Regions from separate parts of the Alteromonas sp. AWM4_230 genome, predicted to be linked through region 1. Evidence: predicted binding sites of a transcription regulator. Region 1 holds the regulator's gene; the other holds the start of a gene.
The links. Region 1 encodes FNR, which switches genes on or off when oxygen is low (the NO sensors DNR and NnrR bind a similar motif). Its sites were predicted from a motif close to TTGATCTAGATCAA; they were not measured.
Positions count from the first base shown of each region.

Region 2: the regulator FNR is predicted to act here: its motif matches at 1,607-1,620, upstream of ccoG (cytochrome c oxidase accessory protein CcoG).

Region 1 is NZ_JBSWTB010000001.1:2,655,004-2,658,503, forward strand. It holds gene ttcA (tRNA 2-thiocytidine(32) synthetase TtcA) at 1-158, opposite strand, end outside; gene uspE (universal stress protein UspE) at 393-1,316, opposite strand; gene fnr (fumarate/nitrate reduction transcriptional regulator Fnr) at 1,603-2,343, opposite strand; gene ACXACS_RS11455 (sulfite exporter TauE/SafE family protein) at 2,389-3,048, opposite strand; gene ccoS (cbb3-type cytochrome oxidase assembly protein CcoS) at 3,035-3,265, opposite strand; gene ACXACS_RS11465 (heavy metal translocating P-type ATPase) at 3,267-3,500, opposite strand, start outside.
Region 2 is NZ_JBSWTB010000001.1:4,266,051-4,269,550, forward strand. It holds gene ACXACS_RS18335 (acyl-CoA dehydrogenase family protein) at 1-77, shown strand, start outside; gene ACXACS_RS18340 (DUF3016 domain-containing protein) at 173-718, opposite strand; gene ACXACS_RS18345 (hypothetical protein) at 837-1,202, opposite strand; gene ccoG (cytochrome c oxidase accessory protein CcoG) at 1,684-3,114, shown strand; gene ACXACS_RS18355 (serine/threonine protein kinase) at 3,111-3,500, shown strand, end outside.

The DNA of each region.
Region 1 (3,500 bases):
ACCATAACCTTGTCGTTGTTTTCAATCATACCGAAATCGCCAATGGCCTTACCCACGTTGCGACGAAGTCGTTTCTGAAGTTTGTTGAAGTTGTACTTTTGCTTACTTTGCGCGGCGTTTAACGTCGGCGCATCAGCACTGCTTGTGCCTAAACTCATAATTAACTAGCTTGGTTTGTGATAAAGGCGCCATTATACATTAAAGCGCCTTTTCGAGACTATGGCTGTGTTGTTAAATTTATCGAGAAGCGTTAAGTACTGATTTAAGCGTGTATGATTAACTCTCGGAATTAACCGCTAAATGCGCAGTTTTTTTCATGAAAAACGCCCATCGCCGATTCGCCATTTGTCGCCACCAAGTGTCTTGGTATTTAAGCGCAATTAAGTCGTTAACTACACGGTTATCGGTGATTCAAACCCATCTGGCTTAATCGCAAGTACGTCACAATTTAGTTCATCAATAACGTGCTCGGCAGTATTGCCAATAAGCGCCGCCGAAATACCAACCCGTCCCACGGTGCCTATTACAACTAACTCGGCATCGAGTGTTTTAGCCACTTGCGGGATAACTTTTTCAGGCAAGCCTTCTTTCACCACACATTTATTTTCTGGAATACCATATTTCAGCGCGTGACTACGCATTTCTTTCATGTGATGATTTTTTACCGCATCGTGATACGTATCAGGGTCAAACTCTGGTACTTCAATGGCGATGTTAAGTGGAGTTGTAGGGTAGCTATTCACCAAATTAACGTTACCTTTCAGCAAAGAGGCATAATCGTTAGCGATTATCGTAAGCTTGTCGTTTAGTGCAGCATGCTCATCATCTTCACTGCCTACGTTTACTGCAGCTATAATTTCACCGCCTTCTGGCCAGTCGTGTTCTTTAACGAGCAGGACAGGGCGTGGGCACTTGCGCATTAGATGCCAGTCTGTAGGGGTAAAGATTACTGAGGCAAGGTCGTCATGTTTTTTAGTAGCTTTTACTACTAAGTCGATTTGGTTATTAAGGGCGTAATAAATAATCGATTCATAAGCACGGTTGTTCCACTCAACCACAATATCGGTCTCTGAAAAGCCTTGTTCTTTTAGCTGGGCAGATAACCATTTGGCGTGCTCTTTTGTAACGGCATCGCGCATTGATTCACGTTCGTCGGGGCTAAGCATGGTTGTCATATCGTAAGACAAATCATATACCACCATCATAGCGGTAACCGTGGCGCCGGTTTTTGACGCAAGTTCATAGGCACGGCTTAGGGCAGGCTGGTTGTCGCGCTCCGCGTCCACCACGGCAAGAATTCGTTTACACTCAATCATAACGTCTCCTCAACTACAAAGCTTTGTATGGCTGTCGACATCGAAATTGTTTCAAAACAGTTTATATAAACCAGTTACATTAACTATAAACCACATTTTGAAAAACGTAAGTTGTTTTGGATCAAGCGTTAACAGTTCGTTGATAAGTAAAAAGGCTTCATTGAACAACAAAGGTGCTTTACATGCTCAATGGATATGGTGTGACTTATGAGGGGATACAGTGAAATTATAAAGCTTAAAACTAAAAAGCGCGCATGAAGCGCGCTCAAGATAACAGAAGAATAAATTAACCGTTACAGACTACGCTAGGGCCATTTAACGCCTCCAACTTGGTATTTAACCGATCAAAATCCAAAATAGAGATCAATTTACCGTCTACTTTGATAATGTTTTCTTTCTGAAAACGGCTTAATAGACGACTAATGGTTTCTATCGTTAAGCCTAAGTAGTTGCCGATTTCGTTTCGGGTCATAGTTAGGTGAAATTCTCTGTGCGAGAAGCCGCGCTCTTCAAAGCGCTGAGATAGGTGCGATATAAAATATAGCAAACGCTCTTCGGCAGTACGCTTGTTTAAAAGCATGATCATGTCGTGATCTTGTTTAATTTCTGCGCTCATAAAGCTCATGATCTGATGGCGTAGCTTAGGAAATTGAACCGACATTTCATCAAGGGTTTCATATGGCAGTTCACATACCATGGCGGTTTCTAGCGCTGAGGTGTAACTTTGATGCTTACTTTCGCGCAGGGCATCGAATCCAATAATATCACCAGGGAAGTGGAAGCCAGTGATTTGCTCTTCACCATCTTGATTAGTTACAAATGACTTAAAAGAACCCGTTCTTACGGCAAAAAGCGAATGAAATTTATCGCCAGTTTGAATGAGCGTATCACCTTTGTGAAGCGGCTTTTTGCGCTCAATTATATCGTCAAGAGACTCGATTTCTGTTTTGTTCAGCGCCACCGGTAAACACAAGTGACTGAAGCTACAGTTTTGACAGTGAATAGAAAATTGGCTTCCTTTGCTCATAATACATGCTCTTTTGAAGATTACCCAATAATGATACACCCATTTTTAAACGATTGCGCCATGAATAAGATAAGCTGCATAAATGGCCATTATTACGGCAATTATTTGTCTAACGTTATTGTTTTGAAAACTGCTAACAATATACTGACTGCCTGCACTTGCTGCGAGTAGCGTTGGCAAAGTACCTAAACCGAAGAAAAACATGATGGCAGCGCCCTGCAATGCATTCCCCGACGCTAAAGACCAAGTAAGTGTTGAATACACTAATCCACAAGGCAGCCAGCCCCAAATAAACCCATAAGGAATAGCACTAAAAGGGGTTTTAAAAGGTAAAAAACGCTTAGATAACGGCTGCAGTTTAGAAAATAAACCTTTGCCTGCGTTTTCTAACACCGTTAACCCTGTCCACCATTTGCCTAAATAACAGGCCAACAACAGCAACATAATACCGCTGAGTAAAGACAGGGCATAGTTGGCCAGAGGAATATAGTCTGCTGCAATTTTGCCAAGTGCGCCGGTCAGTGCGCCAGCAATGGTGTAGCTAGCTATGCGCCCCATGTTATAGGCTAGGGCGTAAGGCACTGCTGAAGCACCTTTTGGTGACACCATTCTTAGCGCTGCCACTATACCGCCGCACATACCCACGCAGTGAACACCGCCCGCTAAGCCGATAAGAAAAGCTGAGAAGTAATTAATCCCCTCCATGCTGCCCTTGGTTTTTCTCTACTTTAGTATTCTGAAGTTGCTTGCGTTGTTCAGCGAGCTTTTTTTCTTCTGGCGGAAGGTCATCGTCAAACAGTATGCTGTAACCTTGACGGTCTAAATCTTCAAACTGATTAGTTTTAACCGCCCAGAAGAATATTACGATAGCGACGGCTACTATAATGATGGCGATTGGAATTAAAACGTAAATAATGCTCATACTATTTGCCCAGAAGTCGCGTAGAGTTTGTCACTACTATGATACTGCTTAATGACATGCCAACAACCGCCATCCACGGCGAAAGTAGGCCAGATACGGCGAAAGGTAAGATCAAAACGTTGTAACCTACCGACCAACCAATATTTTGTCTTATTTTTTGCTTCACTTGATGCGCAGTTCGGATGAGTTCTGGCACAGAAAGCAACTGATCGCCAAGCAAAATCACGTCGGCTGC
Region 2 (3,500 bases), 1.6 Mb from region 1:
ACGCACATAAAGCCGCTTACAAAGCAGGCCCTGAAAGCACACTCGCTATTTCGGGCAATGAATTTGATTACCTGTAAGCTATACACGCTTTCTTAGCCCAACAAACCTGGACTAAAAACACAAAAAAGGTCACTACACGTGACCTTTTTTATTACCTTTTTAAAAAGGTGTATTAATCGTTTGCCGCGACTTGCGTGGAGAACGTATCAGCAAACCAGTCGTTTAGCATGGCTTTCTCGTACGATAACGACTCGGTGCGGTTGTGACGGATATTCGACTCCATAAAGTCCATGTCTTTAAGCTTCACATCCTCACCACTTAAAATGACCTGACCATCAGAATTAGATAGCGAGTAGCTGAACGTCATTCTTGGAATATCTATGCGTTTAATTATTCGCACATCGCTGCCAGCCCCGCTGCCAAAACCTACAAACTGGCTCGGCCAAACTTGACCAGCCAAATCAACGTTTGTCACCGTCATCGACAGTACCTGTGATTCGGGCAGGTCGCTAGCTAATTCTGTAATGTGTTCTTCTAAGTCTTTTAAAGTTCGCTCACGAAAGCGTTTACGAGATTCATTGGCTGGCCTGACATCGCTGTAAGATTCTGGCTCTTCCCATGTTATCTCTACCTCAGCGGCTTGGGTTGGCGCAAAAACAACTAGAGCCCCTACGGCTGCGGCGCAACTTAAACAAGAAAAAGTACGTAATTTATTCACTTTCATGCTCCTAAATTCAGTCGTTTAACCTTAAGTTAGCAAGCGTTGAGAAAGTTATTAATCAAAAAAACATTAGAAAAGTTTTAGATTTAACTTTTTCTTACTCAAAAAGCTAATGTCACTTTGAAACTTGCATAACCGGCGACTGCTTAATGATTAGGCACAGTTTTGCGCGTTTAGTTCCCGTAAAATTAGGGTTTATATCATCGTTTTCACAATAGGTGTGGTGAAAGCGTTTTACGCTTGCAGCATCGGCGGTAATTAGTTTAACGTAGCTTTGCTGGTAAGGTTTCAAAGGGCTTAGTTCAATATTTATTTTATCTTGCAAACTACGTAACTCTTTTCGCTCTGGAAGGGTGGCAATGGACACCAGCCAGTCAGAGACAGAGTTTTGAATATCTTCAAATAAATACTGGACAAAAGGAGAGCGCAGCACTATTACCAAAACAATAATTTCCGCAGCGATAATAAAGAACCGTAACATAACTTCTCAGCTAACTTTGATAGGGGTTTACAACAAATAGCGCCTACTTTGTGCGCTTTTCACCAACAATATACTTAATAAATGCTTTGCTAATTTGTATTACAACAAGGTTCACTGTACATGATTTGGACACTTATTGGCCACATAATTGCGCTGCATGGTAGTGTGTTATCTAACTTACTGTAAACACGATAGTTTATACTAAGGTATAACTTGTATACTTTTTCGACCGACACTTTTTAGGGCTAACCATTTATTCAATTTTACGCTTATTAGCCATGTCGCTGTATGTAGAAATTTACAAAATGACATAATGCAAAAGAAAAATAACAAGCCACCAGCATTATTTTCTGAACTTTCAGTATTGACTGAAAGTTTAAAAAGATAGACCATACGCCGCATTATTGATCTATATTAAATATGACGTGTTGAACGCGGTTATACTGCACAAGCAGTTTGTTACGTCACATAAGGTTAAGCTATGAATGAACAAATACCGGTCAAAAACGTAACACCGGTAAAAGTACATAAACCCAAAGGAGCCACAGAGGGTAAACGTCACGACTCCCGTAGCCGTATTTATGTGCGCGCCGTAAAGGGCCCCTTGGAAACGTTTAGACGTTTCTTCGGTCTTTTCTTTTTAGCCCTTTTTGCCATCATTCCATGGATTCAGTACAACGGCCATCAGGCCGTACTGCTTGATATTGGCGAGCAACGTTTTACTATTTTCTCGCTTACCTTGTGGCCTCAAGACCTTACCTTACTGGCCTATATATTCATTGTTTCCGCTTTTGCATTGTTTTTTGTCACCACCTTCGCAGGTAGAGTGTGGTGTGGCTTTATGTGCCCACAAACGACATGGGTATACATATACACATGGTTTGAAGAGAAGTTCGAAGGCCCGCGTAACAAGCGTATAGCGCTAGATGCGCGTAAAATGGATGCAGATAAATTTTTGCGTAAAACGGCGAAGCATACCGCTTGGGTATTGGTAGCCCTATTAACTGCGCTAACCTTTGTCGGCTACTTCACGCCAATTGATGCTCTGTTTGTTGATTTCGTCACATTCGATACCAGTTTCTGGGCAGGGTTTTCTGTTATTTTCTTTGCAGTTTGTACCTACGGGAATGCAGGCTACATGCGTGAAATCATGTGTACCCACATTTGCCCTTATGCACGATTCCAATCTGCCATGTTCGACAAAGATACATTTACCGTATCTTACGATGCAAAACGCGGCGAACAGCGCGGCCCACGCCCTCGAAAGCTCAGTCACGAACAGGTGCAGGAAAAAGGCTTAGGTGACTGCATTGACTGTAATTTATGTGTTCAAGTCTGCCCTACCGGTATTGATATTCGCAACGGCCTTCAATACGAGTGCATCAACTGCGGTGCCTGTGTTGATGCCTGTAATGGCGTAATGGATAAAATGGGCTACCCCAAAGGCTTGATAAGCTTTACCTCAGAGGAAGAACTTGCTGGTGGTAAGACTCACGTTTTTCGACCTAAACTAATTGGTTACTTTGTCGTTCTTCTGGTGATGACAGGTTTGTTGTTCGCCAATATTTGGACACGCAGCCCAACTGAAGTCGACATCATCCGCGACAGAAACTCACTGTACCGCGAGACCAATGAAGGGCTTATTGAAAACGTATATACCATAAAAGTGCTCAACAAAACCCAGCAAGAGCAAACGTATACTATTGCTGTAAAAGGTCTTCCTGACTACGAATACATAGGCGAGCAAGAAGTAACAGTTAAAGGTGGTGCGGTTTACAGTACGCCGATTTCTGTTGCAACGGACGCTTATAATCTGGAAGATACGGTTACCGATATTTTTATCAGTGTAACCACCACTATTGATGGGGAAACGGTTACGGTTGATGAACCAACGAAGTTCCTTTATCGATGACAGATTTTTCTTTTTCTGGGCTTAGCCCAGACACCATATTAGATGCCCTGGAAAGTCAGGGCATTTTTCTTCAAAGCGGCCTGCTAGCGCTCAACAGCTATGAAAACCGCGTTTATCAATTTTTGGCTGAAGACGGTCAGCGCTATGTGGCAAAATTCTATCGCCCAGGTCGATGGACAGATGCGCAAATTCTTGAAGAACACGCGTTTGCTGCAGAGCTAATGGATAACGAAATCCCATTGGCTGCACCTTTAGCTTTAAACGGTAAAACACTCCATCATCATACGGTGGCAGAGACTGACTATCGATTTACGCTATTCCCTTCGGTAGGCGGTAGACAATTTGAAAACGACAACCTTGATCAGCTCGAATGGATGGGGCGTTTT